2 regions of the Devosia sp. CN2-171 genome follow, and region 2 is predicted to be linked to the other one. Evidence: riboswitches for the same ligand, from Rfam matches in the RefSeq annotation. Region 2 holds a riboswitch; the other holds the start of a gene.

Region 1 (7,026 bases), 870 kb from region 2:
AGAATCGCCGGATCGATGGAGGCCTAGCATGCGCATTCTCGCCCTCTCGCTGGTCCTTGTGACAGCACCCGCCCTTGGCGACGAGATCAAGTGCGAGGGCCCCTTCGCGGCCGACAGTTCGGAATCGAGACTCATCGAGACCTTTGGCAAGGAAAACGTCGTCACCGGCGACGTCCCCGGCCCCGAGGGCTCCACAGTCCTTGCCACCACCGTCTACCCCAACGATCCCGCCAAAAGCATCGAGTTTGGCTGGTGGGACGAGGCAAGCCTCGAGCGCACTGCCTATTTCACCGTTCCTGCCGGCGACACCGCGCCGGGCGGCCTCAAGGCCGGCATGACCGTCAAGGAGGTCGAAGCGCTGAACGGCGGCCCCTTTTACCTCTACGGCTTCTTCTGGGACTACGGCGGCAGCGCCGGCTTCGAAGGCGGCAAGCTCGGTTACATCGAGGGCGGCTGCGTCGTCAGCGTCCGTTTCGCTGTTGGCGACTATCCGCCCGATCTCGACGTCACAGCCATTTCGGGCGACCGGCAGATTTCCTCCATCGAGCCACTGCTCGCGACTGTGAACGCCCGCGTCGACACCATCACCGTCGGCTACCGCGATTCCTCCGCTGCCGAAGATTGACCACCATCCATCGCGCGGCGTATTGATCACCCCACGTTGGTTCCGCAAACCCGTTCGGGCACGCGGATCAAAAGGGAACACGGTGCGGCGTACCCATCAGGGACCAAATCCGTGGCTGCCCCCGCAACTGTAAGCGGCGAGTGCCCTCCGTATCCACTGGCGAGAGCCGGGAAGGAGGAGGAACACGACGACCCGTGAGCCAGGAGACCTGCCGACGTGTAACCGGGCGAAGAGCCCATTTTCATCCGCACGGAGGGTGCAGGTCTATGAATGCTCAGGTCCAGACGGCGTCTGTCGCCAGTCTTTCTGTCTCGCAGCGGCTCATCGCAGGTGTGTTGGCGCTTTTCCTCGGCTTCGTCCTCGTTGGCGGCGTCGGGTTTGCCAGCGATATGGCCATCCACAACGGCGCGCACGACACGCGCCATGCGCTCGGCTTCCCCTGCCATTAGTCCCGCTTAAGCGCGAACCCGCGAGACATCGATGAAACTCTTCCAGCGAATCTTCTTCGCTGCGGTCCTTTCGGGACTCGCAGCCGGCTTGGCCATGAGCGCCGTGCAGCAGTGGCGTGTCGCCCCGCTCATCCTCGAAGCCGAAGTCTACGAGAACGCCGCCCCGGCTGATCACACCCACGATGCGGGCACGCCAGCCCACACGCACGAAGAAGCGGCAGCCCCGCACGAACACGATGAAGATGCCTGGGCCCCGCAGGACGGCGCCGAGCGCATCTTCTACACCGTGCTCGCCAATGTCCTCGGCGCCATCGGCTTCGCCTTCCTCCTCGCCGCCGTGTCCGTCCTCTCCGGCATCGAGATCACCCGGCGCAACGGCGTGGTCTGGGGCCTCGGTGGCTTCGTTGCGCTGCAACTCGCCCCCGCGCTCGGCCTGCCGCCGGAACTCCCCGGCATGCCCGCCGCCGATCTCGTCGCCCGTCAGGTCTGGTGGATCGGCACCGCCGTCGCAACCGGCGCCGGCATTCTTGCCATCGCCAAACTGCGCAACTGGACCGGCATCGGCATCGCCGTCGTGCTGCTTCTTGCGCCGCACGTCATCGGCGCCCCGGCCGCGCCGCATGAGCCGAGCGGCGTTCCTGCCCACCTCGCCACGTCGTTCGCGTCCGCCAGCCTCGCTGCCGGCGCCGTCTTCTGGCTGATTGCCGGCCCGCTGCTGGGCTGGCTCAACGGGCGCTTCGCCCGCTCGTCTGCCTTCGCCCTCAAGGGAGCCCACGCATGAACACCGAGAAAATTCCTGTCACCGTCATCACCGGCTTCCTCGGCGCCGGCAAGACGACGCTGGTGCGCCACGTCCTCGCCCATGCCAAAGGCAAGCGCATTGCGCTGATCATCAATGAGTTCGGGGAGCTCGGCGTCGACAAGGAAATCCTCGCCGGTTGCGGCGATAAGACCTGCCGCGAGGAGGACATGATCGAGCTCTCGAACGGCTGCATCTGCTGCACCGTCGCCGACGAGTTCATCCCCACCATGCAGCAGCTGCTGGCCCGTCCGGATCGGCCCGACCACATCATCATCGAGACCTCCGGCCTCGCTCTGCCGCAGCCACTGATCCGCGCCTTCAACTGGCCCGAGATCAAGTCCCAGGTCACCATCGATGGCGTGGTCACCGTCGCCGATGCGGCGGCCCTCAGCGAGGGCCGCTTCGCCAATGACGAGGCAGCGGTGGACGCACTCCGCTCTGCCGACGACATGCTCGATCACGAGACCCCGCTGGGTGAACTCTTCGAGGATCAACTGATCGCCGCCGACATGGTGATCCTCAACAAGTCCGACCTCGTCTCCTCCGACAAACTCGCCACCATCGAGAGTCATCTGAGGGCCGAGATGCGCCCCGGCACCGGTATCGTCCGCGCTCATAACGGCCACGTCGACGTCGCCGCCCTCCTCGGCATGGGCCTCAGCACCGAGGACAACCTCACAGGCCGCGAAAGCCACCACGAACTCGAGCACGGCGGCGAAGCCCACGAGCACGACGATTTCGACTCGTTCTCGCTCGTCCTTGAAAACGTCACCGACAAGGATCGCCTCCTCGAGGTGATCGAGGAGACGATCCGCCGGCATGATGTGCTGCGCCTCAAGGGCTTTGCTGCCCTACCGGGTGCTGGCGCCCGGCTCGCCATACAGGCCGTGGGTCCCCGCATCTCCGCCTATTTCGACCGGCCCTGGAAGCCGGGCGAGAGGCGTGAAACGGCCCTTGTCGTTATCGGGGAAAGCCCGCTCGATCGGACCGCGATCACGGCCAATCTCCAGCGCGCCGCTGCGGTCGCGGCCTGACCAGCTGAGGCCGAACAGCGGCCTCAGCACCTTCACCCGGCGGATCAGCTCGTAGCCGATTGCGCAGCCGGCCACGGTGCCGAGGACGAGTATGCAAGCCTCGCCCCAGAGCGGCAGCCGCGTGGGGATAAGCAGCCCCCCGATCACCACGATGAGTGTCTGATGCAGGATGTAGTAGGGGAATACCGCCTCGTTGAGGTAGCGCAGCAACCGGCTCGGCCGGTTCAGGTAGCGTTGCGCCAGCCCCACAAGGCCGAGGATCGCCGTCCATGCATAGAGCACCTCGACCATGTCGTAGATGTCGCCGCGCATCCGGCCGATACGGAACAGCACCAGTGCGACGCCGGCCGTGATCGCCACCGCAACGGCAAGCGGCAATGCCTTCTCCACCGCGCGCCAGAACGCAGGGCTCTTAGCGGCAAGCCAGCCGAGCAGCACCAGCGACAGCGAGGTCGCGTGGTTGAACCAGTCGTCGACCAGCGCATGCGTCACCGGGAACTCGTCGGCCATGGCGAGCACCAGCACCGCGAACCAGCCGGCTGGAAAGACGACCAGGGGCCAGGCGAGTGGGTGCCCCTCCATCCGCTCGAACGCGCAGCCAACGGCATCAGTCAGCCGCCTCAGCAGCGGCAGCAGGGCGGCGAGGATCAGCGTGTAGATCAGGATATAGACCACGTACCACAGGTGGTTGTAGGTCGGAGTGATGATCGAGAACTCCGTGTCGAAGTCGAGGTATTGCCACCAGAAGGCAAGCATGTCCGGCCCCGTCTCGCCCTTGTAGTAGAGCTCGAAGAACGCCTGCGGCATCACCCAGACGAAGACGCCGAAAAGGATAGGGATGCCCAGCCGGCGCAGGCGCTGCGGCAGGAACTTGCCCATCGTCGCCTTGTCCATGGCAAAGCGCAGCGCCACGCCCGAGATCAGGAACAGCAGCCCCAGCCGCCACGGATTGATCAGCCCCATCAGCGGCTCAAGGAATGGGGCGGCATAGGGGCTTTTCACGTGCCAGTCCCAGGTCACGTAGAACATGCCGATGTGATAGAAGATCAGGAGCCCGAAGGCGCCGACGCGCAGCCAGTCGAGATCGTGGCGGCGCTCGAGAGAGTGCCCGGAAACCGGATAGTGCGACATTGAATTGCCTCGTGGAAATCGGCGGAATGCCTGCATCCGGCCTAGCTGCCGGCTGCGCCTGCGCCAATTTCCGCGGGACCGGCATCAGCCCGCGGGGACGGGCGGCGGTCGCCTGTGACGAGCGGCGGCAGGCGAGGGACGAATGAACCCCGATCTCGCGCTCGAGCGCCGCGTCCTCTCCCGCGTCATCATCATTTCGGCGATCTTCCTCGTGGCCGTCGCCGCCATCAACGCGCTCACCCTCACCACCGAGGCGGAGCGCTCGGGCCTCCCCTATGATCCGCGCGAACCATGGCTGCTGGAGATCACCAGCGTCCTCACGCTCTTTGCCCTCGTGCCGCTGGTCGGGCTCTACGAGCGCCGCTTCCCCTTCACCCCCGACAGCTGGCGCATTGCCATCCTGTGGCACATCCTCGGCACCGTACTGTTCTCAGCCGGCCATATCCTCGGCATGTGGCTGCTGCGCACGCTGACCTTCCCGCTGGTCATCGGCCACCCCTACGTCTTCTTCGACGACCTGCCGACCGACCTGCTCTACGAGTATCGCAAGGACCTCCTCCCCTATGCGGTGGTTGTCCTCACCCTGACGCTCGTCCGCTCGCTCGAGGAGCACCGCCGCGAGGGCGAAGCGGCCCGCGCTGAGGCCCGTGAGACCGGCCGTCTCACTCTCAAGTCCGGCGGCCGCACCATCTTCCTTGATGCCACGACCCTCGATTGGGCCGAAGCCGCCGGCAACTATGTCGAGATCCGTGCCGCCGGCCGCACCCACCTGGCTCGCCTCAGCCTGACCGCGCTCGAACAGCAGCTCGCCGACGCTGGCGTCGACGTGGCCCGCATCCACCGCTCCTACCTCGTCAACCGGCTGAAAGTGGAGCAGGTCGAGCCGGCCGGCGACGGCGACTTCCGCATCCGCATGACCGACGGCACCGAACTCCGCGGCTCCCGCCGCTTCCGCGCGGCGCTGGCGTGATGCACCTCCTCGCGGCACAGGCCGGCGCATTGCAGCAGGAAGGGGAGGCCATCGACCTCGCACAGACGCCTGCGCCGATCATCTTCGCCTCCGCCGCCGACAGCGAGCTGATGATGCTGGCCGCCGCCGCCGACAGGGCAGGGACCAGCGACCTCCGTTTGGCCAACCTCCTGCGCCTCAGCCACAACCTCTCGGTCGACATGTGGATCGATCAGACCGTGCAGCACGCCAGGCTCGTCGTCCTCCGCCTCCTCGGCGGCGCCGCCTATTGGCAATACGGCGTCGACGAACTCTCGGCCCTCGCCATGCAGGGCAAGTTCGATCTCGTCCTGCTGCCCGGCGACGCCACCCCCGACCCGATCCTGCAGCAGCGCTCCACAATTGCGCCCGAGGACTGGTCGCGGCTGCATGCGCTATTCACGGCCGGCGGGCCGGAGAATGCGGATGCGCTCTTGGAGTTCTTCGCCTCGATGTTCCCGGGCACCTCCCCCCTTGTGGGGGACTTCGAGCCGTCCCAGAGGGAAAATCGCTCCAGTGGAGCGATTTTAGGTGAGAAGGCCATGAGGGCTGTGCCCGAATGGCAAGGGAGGGGCGGAGCGGGTACTGCTGAAACCGAGATCAAGCCCTTCGCCCGCTTCGGCCTCTGGCATCCGGCCCATGGCATGGTCGAAGCCCTGCCGGTCTCGTCGCATCCGAACGTGCCAATCCTCTTCTACCGCGCCGCGCTGGAAGGCGCCGGCACCGCGACCCTCGAAGCGCTCATTGCCGAACTCACGGCCCAGAACCTCAACCCGGTCCCCATCGTCGTCTCGACGCTGAAGGAAGGTGCCTGCATCCGCTTCGTGCAGTCGGCCTTCGCAACCTATCCGCCCGAAGTCATCCTCAACCTCACCGGCTTCGCCCTCGGCATCGACGGGCTCGATGACAAGCAGAACCCGTTCGCCGGCATCGATGCCCCGGTGATCCAGTTGATCCAGGGTGGCCGCCCTGAGCAGCAATGGGCCGAGGACACCCAGGGGCTGACCGCCAAGGACCTCGCCATGCAGGTGGTCCTGCCCGAACTCGATGGTCGCCACGGCATGATCCTCGTCGGTCACAAGCAGGATGCGGTCTGGCACGAGCGCACCCAATGCCCGCTCTCGGCCTATACGCCCGACCACGCCGGAATCCGGCGCGCCGTAACGCTGGCGAAGAACTGGACCACCCTCCGCACGACGCCCCCTGCCAAGCGCCGCGTCGCCATCATCCTCGCCAACTACCCCATCCGCGACGGCCGGTTGGCGAACGGTGTGGGTTATGATGCGCCGCAGTCGACGGTGGAGATACTGAAGACACTCGGGGGGGCAGGGTATACCGCTACCCCCCTCCCATCCTCCCCCACAAGGGGGGAGGTGCCGACCGAGTCTGATACTCGATTGGGGCCAAATACACCGGCAGACACCTCCCCCCTTATGGGGGAGGATGGCAGGGGGGTGGTCACAGGCAATGACCTGATTGCCTTGCTCCAATCCGGCCCCACCAATGCCCATCCTGAGCGCGGCAGCGGTATCCTGTTTCCCGTGAATCGCTACCGCGACCTCTTCGCCACGCTCCCCGCCAAGATCCAGTCCGAAGTCACCGCCCGCTGGGGCGACCCCAGGACCGATCCCTTCGTTCGCGGTGAGAATTTCCACCTCCCCGCCCTCGACCTCGGCAACGTCACCGTCGTGCTGCAACCGGCCCGCGGCTACCACCTCGACGAAACCGCCAGCTATCACGATCCCGACCTCGTTCCCCCGCACGGCTATCTCGCCGCCTATCTGTGGCTGCGCCACGAGTTCGGCGCCCACGCCGTGATCCACAACGGCAAGCACGGCAATCTCGAATGGCTGCCCGGCAAGGCCACGGCGCTCGATCCGGCGAGTTATCCCGCCGCCCTCTGGGCCGAGCTGCCGCAGCTCTACCCGTTCATCGTCAACGACCCCGGCGAGGGCACCCAGGCCAAGCGCCGCACCGGCGCCGTGATCATCGATCAC
Region 2 (7,026 bases):
GCGGGTGTGGGGTTCGAGGTGGATACGCTGCTAGGCGAGGGGATGGTGGCGGTGCAGGGCGTACGGCGCGATGCATCCCCGGGGCAGTCCCGGGGATGACCTGGGCAAGCAGGCCAGCCTATCGGCTGCGGGCTGCGAGACGGAGGAGCTGCTGGAGCGAGGCCTTGCGCCGCGACAACTCGAAGGGCGGCTCCTTGCCGGCGGCGAGGCCCAGGACATCACCTTCGCCGGTGTCGACCACATCGACGAGATAGAAACCTGCGGCCTGACATTCCCAGCCACCACCGGAGTTTCCGGTCGCCGGGTTGTAGGTGTTCGCCCCGTATTTGAAGCAGAGTTCGAAGACCTTCGGTGTCTTGGTCTTTGAGAGCTTCCAGTTGCCGCGCACCACGACCTTGTTGCCCGGATAGAGCAGGTAGGTCTTGCCATTGGCGGCGATGTACTCGACCTGGGTGCCGTGCGCCCGATCGTAGGTCACCATGGTCTTGTTGACGAAGAGCGACTTCGTTTCCGCGTAGTCGATAATGTAGGGCTTGTTTCCGGCGGCAAGTGGGGCCGAGGCTGATAGGGCCAAGGCCAGCGTGCCGAGCAGCAATGCGCGTATCTTATTCATGATAATGTTTCCTGAAACGAACGTCAGCAAATAGAGTTAGGCTCCACCGCAAGTAAAGCTGGTGCTGGTCGAATGGATAACTCGGACGGTAAACGCGGCTTTGGGGGCGCGGGCCGGACGAAGCGATTGGTCCGGTTTCCTTGACTCCGCCCCATTCCTCCTCTATCGACGCCGCCAATTCCTCAGGTTGAACGCCTGAAGGCCGACCGGGACCCGCAAAGGTATAAAGAGATCCCGGAGGCTCACACCCGACAGCGCGATGCGCCCTCGGGTGTGTTTGGCGTTTGGCCTGATGGACCCTACATCCCGTGCAAACGGGACATGAGGACGACGGATGTTTGAGAGCCTAAGCGACCGGCTTGGTAAAATCTTCGATGGACTCCGCGGGCGCGGTGCGCTCGGGGACAAGGACGTCGACGAAGCGCTGCGCGAAGTGCGCCGGGCGCTGCTCGAGGCCGACGTTTCGCTTGAAGTCGTGAAGGCCTTCGTCGAGCAGGTGCGCGAGCGCGCCGTCGGCGCCGAGGTTACCCGTTCGATCACGCCGGGCCAGCAGGTCGTCAAGATCGTCCATGACGAGCTGGTCAAGGTGCTGGGCGAGACCCAGGTGCCGATCGACTTCAACACCACGCCGCCGATGACCATGCTGATGGTCGGCCTGCAGGGTGCGGGCAAGACCACGCATGCCGGCAAGATTGCCAAGCGCATGAAGGAGCGGCAGGGGAAGAAAGTTCTTCTCGCCTCGCTCGACGACCGCCGCCCGGCCGCCAAGGAGCAGCTGCGGGTGCTCGGCGAGCAGATCGGCGTCGATACGCTGTCGATCATCGCCAATGAGAAGCCGGTCGATATCGCCAGGCGCGCCCAGCGCGAGGCCCGGCTCGGCGGCTATGACGTCGTCATTCTCGATACCGCCGGCCGCACGCATATCGACGAAGAGCTGATGGAAGAGACGGCGGCGGTGAAGGCCGCGACCGATCCGCACGAAATCCTGCTCGTCGCCGATGCGCTGACCGGCCAGGACGCGGTGAACCTCGCCCGCTCGTTCGACGAACGCGTCGATATCACCGGTATCGTCCTGACGCGCGTCGACGGCGATGGCCGTGGCGGTGCGGCGCTCTCGATGCGGGCCGCGACCGGCAAGCCGATCAAGTTGATCGGTACCGGCGAAAAGATGGATGCGCTCGAGGACTTCCATCCCTCGCGCATCGCCGATCGCATCCTCGGCATGGGCGATATCGTCTCGCTAGTCGAGAAGGCGGCGCAGAACGTCACGGCCGAAGATGCGGCCAAGATGGCGAAGAAGCTCAAGAAGGGCACCTTCGACCTCGACGACCTGAAGAACCAGCTGCTGCAGATGAAGAAGATGGGCGGCATGGGTTCGCTCATGAACATGATGCCGGGCATGGGTCAGATGAAGAAGGCGCTCAACGGCGCCAACATCGACGAGAAGGTCTTCGACCGCCAGATCGCCATCATCAACTCGATGACCCCCAAGGAGCGCGGTAATCCCGACCTGCTCAATGCCAAGCGGCGCATCCGCATCGCCAATGGCTCGGGTACCAAGGTCGAGGACGTCAACAAGCTGATGAAGCAGCACCGCCAGATGGCGGACATGATGAAGAAGGTCTCGAAGGGCGGCATGGGCGCGCTCTCGGGCATGTTCGGCGGCAAGGTCGGCGGCATGATGCCCGGCCTCGGCAACATGCCGGACCCCAGCTCGATGGACCCCAAGGAACTCGAGCAGCTCGCCCGCCGCATGGGCATCGACCCGGCGTCGATCCCGCAGCAGGCGGAAGCGCCCAAGCAGCTCGCACCCAACAAGCTGCCGACCGATGTCGGCCAGCTCCTCAAATCCGGCTCGGGACTTCCCGGGCTTGGCGGCGCGCCGCGCTTCCCTGGCCTTCCGGGCCTCGGTGGCGGCTTCGTGCCGAAGAAGAAATAACCCTGAACCTAGAACTGAAATCGAAGGACTGAACCTATGTCGCTGAAACTCCGCCTTGCCCGCGCCGGCACCAAGAAGCGCCCCTACTACCACGTCGTCGTCGCCGATGCCCGTTCGCCCCGCGACGGCCGCTTCATCGAAAAGATCGGCAACTACGATCCCAAGCTCGCCGACAAGGACAAGCGCGTCACCCTCGTGACCGAGCGCGTCCAGCACTGGCTGAGCGTTGGCGCCCAGCCGACCGACCGCGTGGCGCGTTTCTTCGACGCCGCGGGCCTGTTGAAGCGCGAAGCACGCAACAACCCGGAAAAGGCCGTGCCGGGCAAGAAGGCGACCGAGCGCGCCGAAGCCAAGGCGAAGGCCGAGGCCGATGCGGCTGCTGCCGCCGCTGCTCCGGCTCCGGCCGCCGAAGAAGCTGCTGCCGAAGCCGCTGCTTCCGAGTAAGCCGTGGCAACGAGCGATAGCGCAAACCTGCTGCTGGTGGGCCGCATCGGTGCGGCCCACGGGATCAAGGGCGAGGTGCGGGTGCAATCCTTCACCGAGGACCCGCTGGCGCTCGTTTCCTATGGCCCGCTGGCGACGAGCAAGCCGGGCCTTACGATCCGCATCCTCGCGGCGCGCACCACCACCAATGTGCTGGTGGCGCGCATCGAGGGCGTGAACGACCGGACGGCGGCGGAAAAGCTGAACGGGGTCGAGCTCTTCATCGACCGCGCGCTGCTGCCCGATCCGGACGACGAAGACGATTTCTACCATGCCGACCTGTTGGGCCTCAGGGCCCAGCTCGCCGACGGCACGGCGCTCGGCACAGTCAGCGCGGTCCCCAATTTCGGGGCCGGCGACCTGCTCGAGGTGCGCGACGAGCGTTCGGGCGACACCTATCTCTACCCGTTCACCAAGGCCGTGGTGCCGGAGGTGAAGGTGGCGGACGGCTATCTCGTCATCGAGCCGCCGGTCGAGACCGAACCGGGCGAAGAAGAAGAACCGGATTGAGCTTCTCGGCTTCGGTCATCACGCTGTTCCCCGAACTGTTCCCCGGCCCGCTCGGTGCCTCAGTGATCGGGCGGGGGATGGCGGATGGGCTGTGGAGCCTTTCAGCTACCCAGCTGCGCGATTTCGCCGCCGACCGGCACCGGACGGTGGACGATACGCCATCGGGCGGTGGCGCCGGGATGGTACTGAAGCCCGACATATTGGCGAAGGCCATCGACGCGGTGGCGCAGGAGGGCGATCCGCGGCCGCGGATCCTGATGTCGCCACGCGGGAAACCGCTGACGCAGGCACGGGTGCGCGAACTCGCGGCGGGGCCGGGGGCGGTGATCGTCTGCGGACGGTTCGAGGGGATCGACCAGCGGGTGATCGAGGCGCGCCAGCTCGAGGAAATCTCGATCGGCGACTATGTGCTCGCCGGCGGCGAAGTCGCGGCCATGGTGCTGCTCGAGGCGGTGGTGCGGCTGATCCCGGGCGTGCTGGGGGCGGCCGAGAGCCATGCCGACGAGAGTTTTGAGAACGGGCTGCTCGAATATCCGCAATACACCCGGCCGCAGGTGTTCGAGGGGCGGGAGATCCCGGCCGTACTGACTTCGGGCGATCACGGCAAGGTGGAGAAGTGGCGGCGCGCCGAGAGCGAGGCTCTTACCAGGGCGCGCCGGCCGGATCTGCTGAAGGGGCCGTAAGGCCCCGTCCCCCTTACTGTGCCGGAGCCATCATCATGTCGTGGTGCATGTGCTCGGGCGGGGCGTCGGCGGCGATCTCGCCGATGTTCAGTTGGACGGGGATAGCACCGGCCTTCTCGAACTCAAGCGTCACGTCCATGCACTCGCCGGACTTGAGCGGCTGAATGATGTCCATGAACATCAGGTGATAAGCATCGCCGCCGGGCGCGAGGGTGACGGTGCTGCCGGCCGGAATTTCGAGGCCACCTGCGATTTCGCCCATCTTCATCATGTCGCCCTCCATCTTCATCTGATGGACCTGGACAGCCTTGGCGTTTTCGGTCGAGCCTCCGAGGAGGCGATCAGGGCTGCTGCCCTTGTTCTCGATGACTAGATAGCCGCCGCCGATCTTGGCGCTCGGAAGGGTGGCGCGGCTGAAGGCGCCCGAGATGGTGATGTCGCCGGCGGTGAAGACCTGGCCGGTGGGGCAGCCATCGTGCTTCATGCCCATGTGGGCGAAGGCCGGGGTGGCGAGGAAAGCGAGGCCGAGAGCGGCTGCATGGAGTGCGGATTTCATCTGTCTGATCCTTCGAATGGAACTTGGGTTCGATGGCGATCAGGCGATGGGTGGACCTCGGGCGAAGTACTGGCCGGCCGGAGTGGCGGGGAGGCTGAGGACCGGCAGGGCGCCATAATGCACGCCGGCGACGATGCGGAGCGGCAGCGGGGCATCGCAGGGCGCGGGCAGGTCGGCCGCGGCGCCGAGGCGGCAGGCGTGGCAGGGGGAGTGGGCCTTGTCGTTCGAACCGGGGCTGTCGCCGCACCAGCTCATATCCACAGTGGCGGTGAGCACGTCGTGCGGGCCGGCAGTGGCGGAAACCGGCGCATGGGCGAAACTGAGGAACACCAGCGCCAGCACGAGGCAGGCGCGCAGCAGTTCGATCCCCATGTTCCGTGCGTCGTGCACCGGCTTCGTCCTCGTTCAGGCGCTCTCTAGCGCAAGAGGGACCTTCGCGTCATGCGGCAAATGCGTTGCGGGCGATTGCCAGCGGGCGCGTGAGGTGCCAGAGATAGGCCGACGGTGCGCAATACTTGAAAATGAAAATATTGCGTGAAACGGGAAGTTGGGTGCCGTAAGGTGAGCCAACGCCGCCCCCGCGACTGTAACGGACGATGCCCCCTTCAGCGTGCCACTGGTTTGCACCGGGAAGGCGAGGGGGGAGGTCCGGAGCCAGGAGACCGGCCGTCCGGTGGTGACCCAAACCGGGACCATCGAACATGAAAAACGCGCGGGACGGTGGGTCCCGGATCTGGAGATTTGATATGCGCGCGCTCTTTGCCTTCCTGTTGATCCTCTTGCCGACGGCCGCCTTTGCTCATAGCGGGCATGGCGATACCGCGGGCCTGCTGCACGGCTTCATGCACCCCGTTGGCGGGCTTGACCACGTGCTCGCCATGGTGGCGGTGGGCGTGTTCGCCTATGTGCTGGGCGGGCGGGCGCTGTGGCTGGTGCCGCTGAGCTTCGTTGCGATGATGGCGGTGGGCTTCGGGCTTGGTGTAGCGCAGGTCGACGTGCCGTTCGTCGAGCTCGGGATTGCGCTCTCGAGCGTGGTGATCGGCGGCGTGGCGGCGCTGGGCCGGCCGATGCCGGTGGTGGCCGCCTCGACGCTGGTCGGCGTGTTTGCCATCTTCCACGGCCACGCGCATGGCGCCGAGATGCCGGCGAACGCGGCGGGCTTTGAATATGCGCTCGGCTTCATGCTGGCGACGGCGTTGCTGCACCTTTCGGGCATCGGCGCGGCGATGGGGATGTCGAAGCTCGTCGGCAAGTACGGCAAGGCGGTTGCGCAGGTCGCCGGTGGCGTGTTTGCGCTGGGTGGCGTGGGCGTGCTGGCCGGTTGGCTCTGAGGCGAACCTCGGCATCGCCAAACGAACAGGGTCATCCCCGCGGAAGCGGGGATCTCCGTTTTGGGGCAGGCATCGCAAACGGAGGTTCCCGCTTTCGCGCGAATGACGCCCGTGAGTGGGGTCGCCCCCTCCACCAGCTTCGCTGGTCCCCCTCCCCCGCTGCGCAGGGGAGGATGAAGAGAGCCTAGACTCGCGGGCGTTCTTCATTTATAGCGCGCACGCCCATGCCTCAGGCTGTGGGCCAATAAGCGCATATAATCCGTGCAAACAAGACCGGGCGGTCGGCAGAGCCGGCGAAACGCTCCTTTGAAAAAATCGAAGAACGGAACCAGAAATGTCCAAGATTATCGCTGAGCTGAACCAGGAGCAGCACGACAAGCTGCTCGCCAAATCCAGCCACCCCGAATTCACCCATGGCGACACCGTCAAGGTGTGGGTCAAGATCCGTGAAGGCGACAAAGAGCGCCTGCAGGCCTATGAAGGCGTCGTGATCGCCCGCTCCGGTGCCGGCATCATGGAAAGCTTCACCGTGCGCAAGATTTCGTACGGCGAAGGCGTGGAGCGCGTGTTCCCGGTGCTGTCGCCAAACATCGACCGCGTCGAAGTGATCAAGCGCGGTAAGGTCCGTCGCGCCAAGCTCTACTACCTGCGCGACCGTCGCGGTAAGGCCGCCCGTATCTTCGAGAACGTCGGCGCCCGCACCAAGAAGATCGAAGCCGGCGAGCGCACCGCCGCTCTCGAGGCCAAGAACGCCCGCGAGGCCGAGAAGATCGCCGCCGCAGAGGCATTGGCCAAGGAGCTCGCCGAGAAGGACGCCGCCGAGGCCGCCGCTGCTGCAGCCGCCGAGGCTGCTGCGGCGACCGAGCCCAAGGCGGAATAATCCGCCACAGTTTCGGCACGAGTGCGATTAG

What was found. Region 2 has a riboswitch for cobalamin ahead of ACOYW5_RS15520 (HupE/UreJ family protein). Riboswitches for the same ligand answer to the same signal wherever they lie in the genome.
Region 1: another riboswitch for cobalamin. It lies ahead of ACOYW5_RS11120 (CbtB domain-containing protein); the one in region 2 lies ahead of ACOYW5_RS15520 (HupE/UreJ family protein).

What each region holds. Positions count from the first base shown of each region.
Region 1 covers NZ_CP186479.1:2,245,815-2,252,840, reverse strand. The annotation lists gene ACOYW5_RS11125 (hypothetical protein) at 29-625, shown strand; cobalamin riboswitch at 646-855, shown strand; gene ACOYW5_RS11120 (CbtB domain-containing protein) at 892-1,074, shown strand; gene ACOYW5_RS11115 (CbtA family protein) at 1,106-1,855, shown strand; gene cobW (cobalamin biosynthesis protein CobW) at 1,852-2,910, shown strand; partial or broken gene ACOYW5_RS11105 (acyltransferase family protein) at 2,977-4,041, opposite strand; gene ACOYW5_RS11100 (LytTR family DNA-binding domain-containing protein) at 4,184-5,011, shown strand; gene ACOYW5_RS11095 (cobaltochelatase subunit CobN) at 5,011-7,026, shown strand, end outside.
Region 2 covers NZ_CP186479.1:3,118,406-3,125,431, forward strand. The annotation lists gene ACOYW5_RS15480 (class I SAM-dependent methyltransferase) at 1-99, shown strand, start outside; gene ACOYW5_RS15485 (hypothetical protein) at 119-613, opposite strand; gene ffh (signal recognition particle protein) at 948-2,552, shown strand; gene rpsP (30S ribosomal protein S16) at 2,589-2,996, shown strand; gene rimM (ribosome maturation factor RimM) at 3,000-3,545, shown strand; gene trmD (tRNA (guanosine(37)-N1)-methyltransferase TrmD) at 3,542-4,228, shown strand; gene ACOYW5_RS15510 (copper chaperone PCu(A)C) at 4,242-4,784, opposite strand; gene ACOYW5_RS15515 (hypothetical protein) at 4,824-5,174, opposite strand; cobalamin riboswitch at 5,270-5,469, shown strand; gene ACOYW5_RS15520 (HupE/UreJ family protein) at 5,531-6,115, shown strand; gene rplS (50S ribosomal protein L19) at 6,450-6,995, shown strand.